3 regions of the Azoarcus sp. CIB genome follow, and region 2 is predicted to be linked to each of the others. Evidence: predicted binding sites of a transcription regulator. Region 2 holds the regulator's gene; each other region holds the start of a gene.

Region 1 (4,789 bases), 250 kb from region 2:
GGGGGCTGGCAGTAGAAAGGTCGCGCTGAAGTACCCCGTGAATGCAAACGGCGGACGAGGTGATCGTCCGCCGTTTGCATTTCGTGCTGCGCGGATGGGGAGGGGGCTCCCCGTCCGTTCTGCCTTCGTCAGCCCCCGGCGATGATCGGCACGAAGGCCACGCGGTCGCCGTGGTGCAGGGCGGTCTCGCGCTCGCCCGCCAGGACCATGTGGCCGTTGACCGCGACGTTCCACGAGTGGTCGTTGAGCGCCTCGCGGGCTTCGGGCAGGCGGCGGGCCAGGGCGTCGCGCAGCGCGACGACGTTGGCGACGGGTTCGTCGATGACGATCGCCTTTTCCGGCGCACCGGGCAGCGGGTGCGGCAGTTCGACGCGCACGGCGAAGCCGGTGGTGGCGCCGGCGAGCTGTTCGTGCCAGTCGGCCTTGGGCACGCCTTCGGCGTTGAGGCCGGTGACTTCGTAGAAGCGCGCCTTCATCGCTTCGAACTCCTTGCGGTCGACCTTCTCGCCCTTGAAGGGGCCGACCTCGATCTGTTCCTCGAACCAGCGTTTCGGCAGGGTGTCATCCTTGCCGCGCAGGCCGAGGCGGAAGTTGATCATGCGCTCCAGGCCGGTGATGTTGCGGCCGATCTCGTTCAGCTGCTCGCCGGTGAATTCGTGCGCGGTCGCGGTCGAAAGCTGGGTGGCGAAGTCGCCGCAGTCCGGCGTCGTCGGCGAGTTGAACAGCTTGGTGTTGAAGCGACACATGCCCACTGAGTCGCCGACGGCGAAGGTGTTCTCGCAGCGGCGTACGGCGAATTCCTTGCCTTCGTAGCGGTTTGGTTCGGCCGCGACGGTGCCGCCGTAGAGCTCGGTCTTGAACGCGGCGTCGTCGTTGATGCGGGCGTTGATCTCGAGCGTGACGCGGTTGCGCAGGTGGTCCATGCCGCGCGTGGCGACCGACAGGCCCAGCGCGAAGGCCTTGAGGATGCGGGCGTCGTGCGGGTCGGACTGGAACAGGCCCTTCACCGCCATGCGGTAGTCCAAGGCTTCGGGCGGATACTTGCCGCGCTCGACGGCGCGTGCGGAGTCGGCGATGGTATCGCCGAAGCCTTCGCGTTTCGCCGTCATGAACAGCAGCTTCTCGACCGTCTCGTAGTTGCCCCACGACAGGTCCAGCCCGCCAGTGTGGCTCGCGTTGATGATGCCGCGCTGCCACAGCTCCATCGCCCACGAGATCGCGCTGCCGGTCGAAGCCGAGTCGAGGCCGAGGTCGTTGAGGATGTTGTTGAGGCGCAGGATGTGCTCCGGCTCCTTCAGGCCGATCATCGGACCGAACTTGCCGACGGTGACGTATTCGGGGCCGTCGCCCTTGTCGTACTGGTCGAACTTGCCGTCGTTGTGGATGCCGTTGTAGGTGCGCTGCTTGCCGTGTTCGACGTCGGCCTGGGCCTTGTCATAGCTGGCGTTGCCCTTCAGGCCCTTGAGCGCGGCCGAGCCCCAGCCACCCTTGCCTTCGGGGGTCATGTCGTTGAGGTTGCGGCAATGCACCGGGCACTTGAAGCACCCGTCCATGCCGGGGCGGTAGGGGTCGAAGTTGTCGGCGTCCAGCGTCGGATACCAGTCCGTCTTCTGGTTGTTCAGCGTGCCGAGTGCGCCGAGCACGCGCGAGGGCTTGTACAGGAAGGGCGTGCCGACCTGCTTGAGCGCGTTCTTGATCACCGAGGTCGAGGTGATCTTCTTGCCGATCACCTTGTTGTGCGCCTTGAGTTCGGCCACCTTCGGCGCATCGTCGGGCTTGCCGTGCACCATGATGGCCTTCAGGTGCAGCGAACCCATCTTCGCGCCGCCGCCGCCGCGCGCCCAGATCGCCTTGATGCCGCCCATGATGCCGCTGCACAGCGCGAGGTTCTCCCCGGCGGTGGTGATGCGGGCGAGCGCCATGTCCTTGCGTTCGGTGCATTCGAAGTCGCGCTCGATCGCACCGGGCAGGTCGAGGTTGTCGAGACCGACGTAGGGCGTCGCGTCGATGAACTGCACTTCTTCATGCGCGATGCGCAGCAGCGTCCATTGCGGCGCCAGGCCGTACAGCACGATGTGGTCGTAGCCGTGGCGCTTGACGAAGGAGGGGAAGTAGTCGCCGCCGTTGGTGTCGAGGATCGCGTCGCTCTCGGGCGAGCGGCTGGTGAAGTTGCCGCGGGTGGCGGCCGGCATGTCGCCGGTGAGGGTGCCGGCGCCGAAGATCAGGGGGACTTCGGGGTCGAGCGCTTCGCGTCCGTCCTGCAGCAGGTTGTAGAGCAGGTACATATTAGCGCCGCGTCCGCCGAGGTAGGTGCGCAGCACGTCGAGCGGCAGGTACTTGCGCTGCGTTTCGCGCTTCTCGAGGTCGACGAACAGCACGGCACCCTGCGTATCGTATTGCGGCGTGTCGTGCATGCGTGCGCACAGTTGTTCGACCTTGTCCCTGATCCCCATTGCCGTCTCCTGTTGTCCTGATGGTTGGATGTAGTGTTGCAATAAAACAGTTTGAAGTCAAACAAAAAAGCGGGTGGGGTTATGCAAGGGCGCGGGATGCGCGCGATGATCGGGGCGGGATTTGCGGCTGCGTCAGTGGATTTGCCGCCACTGTCAGGAACGGCGGGGGATGCGGCGCCGGTGGTGGCGGAAAATCGTCGCCTGCGGAGTTTTCGTGAACCGCGAAATAATTTGACTTCCATCAAATGCGATGCAGAAAGGCGTTGCCGCGTATTGTTCCGGTCATCGCCCGGGCCTATTGTGCGGAACGATTCGGTCGCCCTTCGGCGCACCCCGATTCACCGGACGGCTACACGGGTTTCTCTCGGGGAAATCCGCCTCAATGTGGAGAAGTGCGAATGAATGCTGCTGAGATCCTGCTGTCGGCTGGCGCGGATGCCGCGACAGCCATCGAATGCGACGAGCGGCGCGTGAGCTATGCGGAACTGCGGGAGCGCGTGCGTCGCGCGGCGGGCGCGTGGCAGGCGCTGGGACTGGCACCGGGCGAGCGCGTGGTCGTGTTCGCGCCCGACAGCGACGACTGGGCCGAGGCTTATCTCGGCGCGATCTGGGCCGGCGGCGTGGTCATCGGCGTCAATCCGCGGCTGTCGATGGCCGAGCTGACGCCGATCCTGAAGGAATGCGAGGCGCGCTTCGTATGGTGCGAGCCGGAGCAGGCAGCGGACCTGCAAGGGCTGGTCGCGACGCTTCCCGGGGCTCCCGCGGTGGTCGGCGGCGGCGTTGCGGACCGTGACTGGGCGCAGGCGCTCGCACGTGCGGAAGGGATCGAACCCCTGCAACTCGATGCCGAGGCGCCGGCCCTGTGGATCGGCACCTCCGGCACCACGGGCACGCCCAAGGGCGTGATCCATGTTCAGCGCGTCGTCGTCAATGCGCATTCCTTCGCCTGTAATCTCGCCGGTCTGACGTCCGCGGACCGGCTGTATGCAACGTCCAAGCTGTTCTTCGCCTATGCGCTCGGCAACAGCCTGTTCGCCGGGCTGCGCGCGGGGGCGACGGTGATCCTGGACCGCGAATGGCCGACGGCCGAGCGCGTCGAGGAGATGGTCGCGAAGCATCGTCCGACGCTGCTCTTCAGCGTGCCGACGCTGTACAACAAGATGCTGCAGACCGGCGTCGCGGCGCGGCTGGCCGATCGCGGCATCCGCCATTTCGTGTCGGCCGGCGAGGCGCTGCCGCTCGCGATACGCCAAGGCTGGCGCGAGCAGACCGGCTGCGGGCTCATCAGCGGCTATGGCACCTCCGAGACGCTGTGCCTGATGCTCTACAGCGACGACGACTCGGGCGTGATGCGCCCGACGCCGCTGACCGAGGTGCGCTTCAATCCGGACGTCGATGCGGAGCTGCCGCAGCGGATCTGGGTGCGTCACACCACGGTCGCGGTCGGTTACTGGAAGCGGCCCGACGCGCAGGTCGATTTCGACAACGGCTGGTTCTCGCCCGGCGACATGTTCCTGCGCCACGCTGACGGTTCCCTGGAATACGCGGGCCGCAACGACGACATGCTGAAGATTGCCGGTCAGTGGGTCAGCACGCTGTGGGTCGAGCAGGCGCTGGCGGCGCATTGCGGCGAGGCCCTGCATCAGATCGCGGCGGTCGGCGTCGATTCGGCCGACGGCCTGACGGCGCTGGCGGTGCTCGTCGTCGCGGCGCCTGGCAGCTGGACCGTGGCACGCCAGCGGCTGGAGGAAGGCATCGCCGCATTGCCGGGCCACCGGCGCCCGCGCTGGGTCCATTGGCTCGATGCGCTGCCGCTGACGCCGACCGGCAAGCTGCAGCGCGGCCGGCTGCGTTCGCTGCACGAGCGCCACGCGGCGGCCGCTGCCTGACGAACAGACTCGGGCGGCCCCCGAGCGGGGCACGCCCTCTTGCAGCAAAGAGGTTGTCGCGGGAAGGCCACCCCGCAGCCGCTAAACCATCCGGCCACCGAGGAGACAAACGTGTCCAGTAAAGACGCCGTCGATGTTCAGTCCTTCATAGACCACCAGGCCTTTTCCGGCTTCCAGTGGCTCATCTTCGTCCTGTGTTTCCTGATCGTGCTGCTGGATGGGTTCGACACCGCGGCGATCGGCTACATTGCGCCCTCGCTCATCCAGGAATGGGGCGTCACCAAGCCGGACCTCGCGCCGGTGCTGAGCGCGGCGCTGTTCGGGCTTGCGGGCGGGGCGCTGGTGTCGGGCCCGCTGGCGGACCGTGTGGGGCGCAGGCTGGTGCTGAACGTGGCGGTGCTGGTGTTCGCGGTCGCGAGCCTGGTGTCGGCGTTCGCCGCCGATCTG
Region 2 (4,789 bases):
GGCGCACACAAGGGCGCGTTTCGCGTTTACGGCAACGACGAACTCGCCCGCCTGCGTTTCATCCGCCGCGCCCAGTCGCTCGGCTTCAGCCTCGACGAGATCGCCGACCTGCTTGCGCTCGACGAAGAAACAGACCGCGAGCGGGCACGTGCGTTCGCCCAGTCCAAGATCGCGGACGTCGAGTCCCGCATCCGCCAACTGACCGAGATGCGCAGCGCCCTGCAGGGACTCGTAACCTGTTGCGAGCATACCGAGGCACCCGCCCCCTGCCCGATTCTCCACGCGCTCGCGAACACCCCCGAGCCGCCGCCCGTGCCGCGGGGTAGAGCTCGCGCCCGGTCCGCCGAGCAGGCGCCCTGACGGCGCTCAGACCTCGCACACGACACCGCGCCAGAGGGCGCCGCCGAGGCTGGGCGCATGAAACAACCCAAACACGCCGAACCCCAGCACCAGCATCCCGGCAACGAATCGCACGCGGCGATTGCGCGTGATATCGCGAAAGCGCTTGAACACCATGCCCGCGAGCATCAGGTTCGGCAGCGTGCCGAGCCCGAAAGCCAGCATCAGCCCCGCCCCGCGCCCGGCCGAACCGGTCACCAGCGCCGTCGTCAGCACGCTGTAGACGAGGCCGCAGGGCAGGAAGCCCCACAACAGCCCCAGCGGCAGGGCTTGCCCGACCGAACGGGCGGGAATGAAGCGTGCGGTAAAGGGCTGCACGCGCTTCCACAGCACCAGGCCCACCCGCTCCACCGGCGCGAGCAGCTGGGTGAAGCCGGTCAGGTACAGGCCCAGGGCGACGAGCATCAGGTTCGCCAGCACATACAGGCCCATCTGCACCGGCAGGATGTCCGAGAACAGCATGCCGACCGTGCCGAGGGCACCGAGCGCCCCGCCCAGCATCGTGTAGGTCGCGATCCGCCCGAGGTTGTAGGCGAGATGCACCGGCCACTGGCGCCCGGTCCGGCCCGGCATGTTCACGGTGAGCGCGCCGACGATGCCGCCGCACATGCTGACGCAGTGCGTGCCTCCCAGAAGGCCGATCAGGAAGGCTGCGATGTAACCGGTTTCAGGCATGGCGATAGTCGGCAAGACGGGAGAAGCCCGGGGGCGCGACGCAAAAAAACAAAGCGGGCGCCCGAGGACGCCCGCACTGTATCACCTTCTCCCGGCCCGTACAGCCCGCGGCCGCTGGCGGCCGGAGCGGCTCAGATGACCTTCGAATAGCGCGCGCGCTCGCGGTCGGAGCGCAGGTAGCGGTCGAACACCATCGCGATGCCGCGCACCAGCAGCCGCCCCGCGGGCAGCACGCTGATCCACTTGTCGCTGACCTTCAGCAGGCCGGCCTCTTCCATCGCCTTGAGATCCTCGAGTTCGTCGGCGAAGTATTCGTCGAACTTGATCAGGTGCGCGATCTCTATCGAGTCGATCGACAGTTCGAAGTGGCACATCAGGGCCTGGATGATCGACCGGCGCAGCAGATCGTCGGCAGTAAGCTCGATGCCGCGCAGCACGGGCAGCTCGTCGCGATCGAGGGCGTCGTAGTACTCGTCGAGCGTCTTCACGTTCTGTGCGTACACCGGGCCGATCTTGCCGATCGCCGAGACCCCGAACGCCATCAGGTCGCACTCGGCCTGCGTTGAATAGCCTTGGAAATTCCGGTGCAGACGCCCTTGGCGCTGGGCGATCGTCAGCTCGTCGTCCGGCTTCGCGAAGTGGTCCATGCCGATATAGACGTAGCCCGCCTCGGTCAGGCGGCGGATCGCCAACTGCAGGATCTGCAGCTTGGTGTCCGACGTCGGCATGTCGTTGATCGCGATGCGACGCTGCGGCTTGAACAGGCCCGGCAGGTGCGCGTAGCTGTACAGGGAGATGCGATCGGGCGACAGCTCCAGCACCTGTTCGAGCGTCCGATTGAAGCTGATGATGTTCTGGCGCGGCAGGCCGTAGATCAGGTCCATGCTGATCGACTTGAAGCCGGTGGCACGAGCTGCGTCGATCACGAGCTTGGTCTCGTCGTAGCTCTGGATGCGGTTGACCGCCTCCTGCACCTCTTCGTTGAAGTCCTGTACACCGACGCTCATGCGGTTGAAGCCGAGGTCGGCAAGCAGCTTCACGGTGTCGAAATCAACCTTGCGCGGATCGACCTCGATCGAGTACTCGCCGTTCGGCACGAGCGTGAAGCGCTTACGCACCGAATCCATGAGCTCGCGCAGCTCGTCGTGCGACAGGAAGGTCGGCGTGCCGCCGCCGAGGTGCAGCTGCGTCACCTGATGGCTCCCACCCAGTGCGGCAGCCTGCATCTCGATTTCCTTGTCGAGATATTTCAGGTACTTGGCGGAGCGCGCATGATCCTTGGTGATGATCTTGTTGCAGGCGCAGTAGTAGCAGATCGTGTTACAGAACGGGATGTGGAAGTATAATGAGAGCGGCTTACTCACGCCCCCGACGCCGCGTTGCGCCAGCCAGTCCCGCAATGCACGGGCATCGAACGCTTCGACGAAGCGATCGGCCGTGGGGTAGGACGTGTAGCGAGGCCCGTTGATGTCGAACCGACGAATCAACTGCTGGTCGAAAACAAGATCTTTCTGACTGGTCATGGTTGTATCGCTTGAGTGCATTCCGTACGATCTCAAAAAGCCGCAGTTTCGTGGTTGACGTGGATCAACGGTCCATTCCGCCGGGCGCCTGCCACTTCTCGGTCGACGTAGAAGGAACAATATTATCGTGCAAATGAAGGCGACGGTGCCGATTACAGTGGCGAGTCTGAAGGTCGCATGCTCCCAGTGCAACCTGGTCGAGTTGTGCCTGCCGTTCGGGATGTCGGAATCGGAAATCGACCGCCTCGACGAACTCGTCGGCGCGCGTCGCAAGATCAAGCGGCAGCAGAATCTGTATCGCGCGGGCGATCCCTTCGAAGCGATCTACGCGATCCGCGCCGGCTCGTTCAAGACCGACGTGCTGCTCGAGGACGGTCGCGAACAGGTCACCGGCTTCCAGATGACCGGCGAAATGCTGGGCCTCGACGGCATCAGCACCGAAACCCATTCGTGCAACGCGATCGCGTTGGAGGACAGCGAAGTCTGCGTGATCGCGTACAGCAAGCTCGAAGAGCTGTCGCGGGTGGTCGAGGGGCTGCAACTGCAGTTCCACAAGGTGATGAGCCGCGAAATCGTGCGTGACCATGGCGTGATGACCCTCCTCGGCTCCATGCGCGCAGAAGAGCGCCTGGCGGCCTTCCTGCTCAACATGTCCCAGCGATTCACGGCGCGCGGCTTCTCTCCGGCGGAGTTCCACCTCCGCATGACCCGCGAGGAGATCGGTTCCTATCTGGGCCTGAAGCTTGAAACGGTGTCTCGCGCCTTTTCGAAGTTCCAGGACGACGGCCTGATCGCGGTGCAGCAGAAGCACATCCGCATCCTGGACATCATCGGCCTGAAGCGGCTGATCCAGCACCCGTCGCCACGCCCCTGAGGGGGGATTTCCCCCTTCGTACGGCCGATCGCCCACGTCGTGGGCTATTGACGCCGCCGCGCGGTCATCGTTCCCGACAGGGCGGCAATATCCTCCTCGGAAAGCAGACCGCGAGCGATCGGCAGCAGATCGCCCTCCTCGCGCTGGATGTGCCGACGGTAGGCGTCGGCAAACGCCTCGACATCTGCAGGCGACAGATCGGCGTTTTCGCCGCCGGCGATGCGCTCGAGCCGTGCCCGCATCCGCGCCCAGCCGGCAAAGAGCTTCTGGTGATCGGCCAGGATCCAGTCGATGAGCGTGCCGAGTTCGGTACGCCGGGCGTCATCGGCACGCGCCCGCAGGACGGGAAAGAGATCGTCCTCTTCGTCCTGATGGTGCTTCACGGCAGCGATGTCGAAGTAGCGCATCACGTTGACTGCCGCCTGCTGCGCCTGCTTGTCCGGGCCATGCTCGGGCAGCCAGGCGGCGAGCCGCGCGAGGGTTGCAAGTTGCGCCTGCAGGCGCTCGTGGCAGGCTTCGAGCATCTCTAGAGGCGTCTCGAAACCCGGGGACGAAGGGATCAGCGAATCGGTCATCGGAACACTCCGGCAAACGCGATGAATCCTGCCGGGTTCTTGCTCAGAGCCACCGACACGATCCATGAAAAGGTTAGCAGGGCCGCGAGCAGCGCCAGCACTCGGACGCGCATGGTGCGCCCCCAGCGCAGCGCGGTCGCGCCGAGAAGAATATAGACGACAAGCGCGACGACCTTTGCGGTGACCCACGGCGCAACGAAGGGGTACTGGCCGCTCATGGTCGCAAGCGTGATCGCGCTGCCGAGAAACACGGTGTCGATGAGGTGCGGCAGGGTGCGCGTGACGCGGTGATCCAGCAGCGGACTGCGCCGCATCATCCAGACGCCCTGCAGCACGAATCCGCTGATGCTCAGGGCCGCGCACAGGATGTGCAGGTGCTTGACCGACAGATACATCGCACTCAGCCCGGGCGTCCATCGCTGCGCGGACGCCAGTAGATCGGCAGGTAGCGCGACGCCCACGCGCCGAACACGCCCAGCCAGCCGAGTACGGCCAGCAGCATGACGAACGCCGTCCAGCCCGCAGGGACGAGTTCCGCGACAATGCGCACGACGACGACCGCTTCGAGGCCGAGGAACAGCACCCAGGTCAGGCGATCCGCAGCGAGCTTGCGCCCCGAGTGCCCGAGAGTCACCCGCGACACCATCGCCATCAGGACGGACCCGAAGAATCCGACGCCCAGCGCATGCAGCGGCGCCATGCCCAGCACGCTATAGCCCAGCAGGGACGCAGCCCCCTGGATG
Region 3 (4,789 bases), 560 kb from region 2:
CAGATCGAAGCCCAGATCGATGTGGAACTCCTCTTCCAGCGGCAGCACGATCACCGGGCAGCCGGTGTCGTGCTCGATGCTGGCGACGATCTCACGGAGTCGTCCCGGTGACGCTGCGGTAACGACGAACCAGAGGTTATAGGCGTGCTCGCGCTGGTAGTTGTGGTTGACCTCGGCGACGGCGCTCACGCGTGCGGCAATCTCCTCTAGCCGTTCCGCGGGCGCGGCGAGGGCTGCAAGGGCGCTCGCGCCGATGCGCCGCGGCGCAAACACGGCGCCAACACGGCTGACGACGCCCGAAGCCTGCCAGGCCCGCAGCGCATCCAGCGCCTCGTTTTCGCCGAGACCGCATTCCGCCGCGATCGCGGCGAACGGTCGCGACACCAGCGGAAATGCGCGCTGGTATTCGTTGAGAAGACGGAAAGACCCCGAGCCGACCGCCGCGCCGGAAACTCCCGCCTCGGCAATATCCACGATGCGCGCGCCGTGACAGCTCATCTCAGAATCCCGTGCGGAACGCGCGGCTGGTGAAGAAGATGCCACTCGGGCTTGAGGCCGGCAGCTCGGCGAGCCTTTGTCGTGTGCGCGTGTCGTAGATCGCGACCTTGTTGTCGTCCCGCGCCGAGATCCACACCGCCTCGCCCTTGGGCGTGAACTCCATGTGCAGGATCGCCCGGCCAGGCTGGAAAGTGTCGACGAGACGGTTCGTGAAGGTGTCGATGACCTGCATCCAGCCGTTATCCGGGAAGGCGAAATTCACCCACACCTCGCGCCCGTCGGGCCGCGCCATCACGAACACGGGCTGGCTCTTGACCGCGATGCGCGCCACCTCCTTCCAGCTCCCGAGCTCGACGACGAGCACCTCGTGGCGGCCGATCGCCGGCAGGTAGGCGCGCCCGGCAGCGACCGCCCAGCCGCGCAGGTGCGGCATCTTGTATACAGGCAACGCCTGTTCGCCGCGACCGTAGCCGGGCAGGATGGTGCGCACGCCCTGCGCCGACTGCCACAGGTCGAGCATGGAGAGGCCGTCCTCGCCGAAGAGGCCGGCGATGTAGTAGCGGCCGTCGGGCGTAACGAGCGCGTCGTACGGCTGCTTGCCGGCGGGATAGCGTTCGGTCTTCGGGTTCTTCGGATCCGACAGGTCGGTGACGCGGATCTCGTTCGCATCGAACAGCGAGTAGATGAACCGGTTTCCCGGCAGATCCGCGAGCCCGACGACCTTCGAGCGCTTGCCCTCGGTGCCATAGTCGGCCGGCACGTCGGCAACGAGCTCCAGCGTATCCGCGTCGAAGGCCTTGATGCCGCCCGGCTCATAGTTCTGAGCCACCACCAGGCGACCGTCCTGCGAGACCGCCCCGCCGATCGAATTGCCCGCCTGCAGGATGCGTCCAGCAATCGTGGCGGTCAGCAGGTCGACCTTGGTGAGCCCGCCATCGCGCCCGAAAACATACGCGTAGCGGCCGTCACGCGAGAAGACCACCGACGCGTGCGACAGGTCGCCGAGGCCCGACACCTGCGCAAGCGACTTGCGGCCGGACGTCTCGATCACCTGCACCTGCCCCGTCGCGCGCTCGATCACCACCCCGAGATCCCCGGTGCCACGCAACGTCGGCTGCGGCGTCGCACACGCCGAAAGGAGCAGGACCGGGACGATCCACCACATGTATTTCACAATCAGGTGCAGCATTTGATCCTCATCTCATATCGAGCCGCACGGACGACGAAAACCCCGCTCAGCGCGAGGCGCCGGGATCCGCCGGAAATCCTTCAGCAAGCCGATCCACGATCCACGCGGCCTCGTCTTCCGCGACGATGCCGCGGAACGGCGGCATCGGCGTGCCGGGGCGACCGCCGAGGATTGTCGCGACGAGGCTCTCGCGTGGCTTGTCGCGCAGGGCCGGGGCCGTCAGCGCGGGCCCCAATCCGCCCTGCAGGGTCAGGCCGTGGCAGGAACCGCAATCCTGGCGCACCAGATGCACCAACTCGCGGATACGCTGGGGCTGCAACTGCGGGGACGCCTCCTGCGCGGCAGCCGGCAATCCCGCGACCATTGCGATAAATGCCATGAAAACCGCCCGATACGTCCCATACGACACACCGTCACCCCCCGAGTATTGAATCACCCGCCCCGTCAGCCACCGCGACGCATTCACGATGCCCGAATCCACGACGGCGCGACAAGTATCAAGCGCACAGCATTCTGCGCTCCTTGATATCGGTTAATTTCCCCGGCGACGAGTAGGGATACAGTGTCGGCGCGAATCAGCTGATTGCCACACAAGAACCAGCCGCGCTGGTACGTCCGCGCGGCGTCCTGGAGAGCCATCCATGAGCATGCACAATCGCGTCGCCGACCTCAGGCAGTGCAGCGCGGGGGACGCATCGCGCCCGACCGGCAAAGTGTATCTGGTGGGAGCCGGCCCCGGCGACCCGGACTTGCTCACACTCAAGGCGGCACGCCTGATCGGCAGCGCCAAGGTGGTCGTGTACGACCACCTCGTCGGCGACGGCGTCCTCGCACTGGTCGGCCCCAACGCCCGCATGATCTATGTCGGCAAGGAGGCCGGCAATCACTCCCTGCCTCAGGATCAGATCAACGGACTACTGGTCGAACTCGCGCGCGCCGGCCTCGACGTAGTGCGACTCAAGGGCGGCGACCCCTTCATGTTCGGCCGCGGCGGCGAGGAGATGGAGGAACTGCTCGAGCACGGCGTCTCGTGCGAAGTCGTGCCCGGCATCACGGCGGCCTGCGGCATCTCCGCCTGCACCGGGATGCCGCTCACGCATCGCGATCACGCTCGGTCGGTGATCTTCACCACCGGCCATCTCAAGGATGGCACCGTAAACCTCGACTGGCCTGCCCTGGCGCGCCCAAACCAGACGGTCGTGATCTACATGGGTCTCGGCGCGCTCGAAATCATCTGCCGCGAACTCATCGCCCACAGCCTGCCCGGCGACACTCCCGCGGCCGTCGTGCATGCCGGCACCACGGACCGGCAAGTCGTCCTCACGGACCGGCTCGACCGGCTCGCAACATCAGTCAAGCGCGCCCGACTCAAGTCGCCGGCGCTGATCATGATCGGCTCGATCGTTTCGCTCCACGCGCTGCTCGGCAAGGAACGACAAACGGAAGAACTTGCGCTGACGGCATGAGCACCCGTCGATAACGTACTTGGCAAACCTCGTGCACAAGTACTTTCTTGTCTTGAAAGGAGATCGGTCATGAGCATGAAGAGTAACTGGATCACCGGTGCATTCTTGGTCGCCAGCCTGCCGCTGGCCATCTCGCAGGCCTTCGCCCAGGACACCGACAAGCACGTCGGTGACACCGAGGCCAAGTACCACGCAGGTGGCTCGCCGATCGCCGACGTCGACCTTTACAAGGACACCAACCCCGAAGCACCGAAAATGAGCAAGGCCGAGTTCGACAAGGCCCGGAACATCTACTTCCAGCGCTGTGCGGGCTGTCACGGCGTGTTGCGCAAGGGCGCGACCGGGAAGCCGCTCACCCCGGACATTACGCTGCCGCGCGGCACCGAATACCTCAAGGTCTTCATCAAGTACGGCTCGCCGGCGGGCATGCCGAACTGGGGCACCTCGGGCGAACTCACCGACGACGAAGTCGACCTGATGGCCCGCTATATCCAGCAGACGGCGCCGACCCCGCCCGAATTCGGCATGCCCGAGATGAAGAACACGTGGAAGGTCATCGTCCCACCGGCGCAACGGCCGACGAAGAAGATGAACAACTACAACATCTCCAACATCTTCTCGACCACCCTGCGTGACAGCGGCGAAGTCGCCCTCATCGACGGCGACACCAAGAAGATCATCAACATCGTCAAGACCGGGTACGCGGTGCACATCTCCCGCATCTCCGCTTCGGGCCGGTATCTCTTCGTGATCGGCCGCGATGCTCGCGTCAATATGATCGACCTGTGGATGGAGAAACCCGACAACGTCGCCGAAATCCGCATCGGCCTCGAAGCGCGTTCGGTCGACACCTCCAAGTTCAAGGGATACGAGGACAAGCTGGCGATCGCCGGCGCCTACTGGCCGCCGCAGTTCGTGATCATGAACGGCGACACCCTCGAGCCGCTGAAGATCGTCTCCACCCGCGGCCTCACCGTCGACACGCAGGAATACCATCCCGAGCCGCGCGTGGCCTCGATCGTCGCCTCGCATTTCAAGCCCGAGTTCGTCGTCAACGTGAAGGAAACGGGCAAGACGCTGATGGTCGACTACTCCGACCTCACCAACCTGAAGATGACCGAGATCGGCTCCGCGCGCTTCCTGCATGACGGCGGCTGGGACCTGTCCAAGCGCTACTTCATGGTGGCCGCGAATCAGTCCAACAAGATCGCCGCGATCGACGCCAAGGAAGGCAAGCTCGCCGGCATGGTCGAAGTGGGCAAGATCCCGCACCCCGGCCGCGGCGCCAACTTCGTCCATCCGAAGTACGGCCCGGTGTGGGCGACCGGCCATCTCGGCGACGAAACGATCGCACTCGTCGGCACCGACCCGAAGGGCCACAAGCAGTATGCGTGGAAGCTGGTCGAAAACCTGAAGAGCCAGGGCGGCGGTTCGCTGTTCATCAAGACACACCCGAAGTCGAACCACCTCTACGTGGATAACCCGCTGCATCCCGAGGCCAAGGTCAGCCAGTCGGTCGCCGTCTATGACCTGAAGAACCTGCAGGCTGGCTACAAGGTCCTGCCGATCGGCGAATGGGCAGGCCTCAAGGACGACGGCGCCAAGCGCGTCGTGCAGCCGGAATACAACAAGGACG

The links. The regulator FNR, encoded in region 2, switches genes on or off when oxygen is low (the NO sensors DNR and NnrR bind a similar motif). The targets are predictions, from matches to a motif close to TTGANCTAGNTCAA.
Region 1: a site for FNR is predicted at 2,685-2,698, ahead of AzCIB_RS14280 (aldehyde ferredoxin oxidoreductase C-terminal domain-containing protein). Genes of this name have one in related genera too.
Region 3: a site for FNR is predicted at 2,210-2,223, ahead of cobA (uroporphyrinogen-III C-methyltransferase). Genes of this name have one in related genera too.

The regions. Positions count from the first base shown of each region.
Region 1 covers NZ_CP011072.1:3,218,947-3,223,735, reverse strand. The annotation lists gene adeC (AdeC/AdeK/OprM family multidrug efflux complex outer membrane factor) at 1-15, shown strand, start outside; gene AzCIB_RS14280 (aldehyde ferredoxin oxidoreductase C-terminal domain-containing protein) at 129-2,453, opposite strand; gene AzCIB_RS14275 (AMP-binding protein) at 2,852-4,342, shown strand; gene AzCIB_RS14270 (MFS transporter) at 4,454-4,789, shown strand, end outside.
Region 2 covers NZ_CP011072.1:3,464,843-3,469,631, forward strand. The annotation lists gene AzCIB_RS15385 (MerR family transcriptional regulator) at 1-360, shown strand, start outside; gene AzCIB_RS15390 (sulfite exporter TauE/SafE family protein) at 367-1,074, opposite strand; gene hemN (oxygen-independent coproporphyrinogen III oxidase) at 1,206-2,597, opposite strand; gene fnr (fumarate/nitrate reduction transcriptional regulator Fnr) at 2,731-3,471, shown strand; gene AzCIB_RS15405 (hemerythrin domain-containing protein) at 3,516-4,046, opposite strand; gene AzCIB_RS15410 (SirB2 family protein) at 4,043-4,441, opposite strand; gene AzCIB_RS15415 (NnrS family protein) at 4,447-4,789, opposite strand, start outside.
Region 3 covers NZ_CP011072.1:4,024,033-4,028,821, forward strand. The annotation lists gene ahbB (siroheme decarboxylase subunit beta) at 1-498, opposite strand, end outside; gene AzCIB_RS18015 (cytochrome D1 domain-containing protein) at 500-1,687, opposite strand; gene AzCIB_RS18020 (c-type cytochrome) at 1,734-2,051, opposite strand; gene cobA (uroporphyrinogen-III C-methyltransferase) at 2,335-3,153, shown strand; gene AzCIB_RS18030 (nitrite reductase) at 3,223-4,789, shown strand, end outside.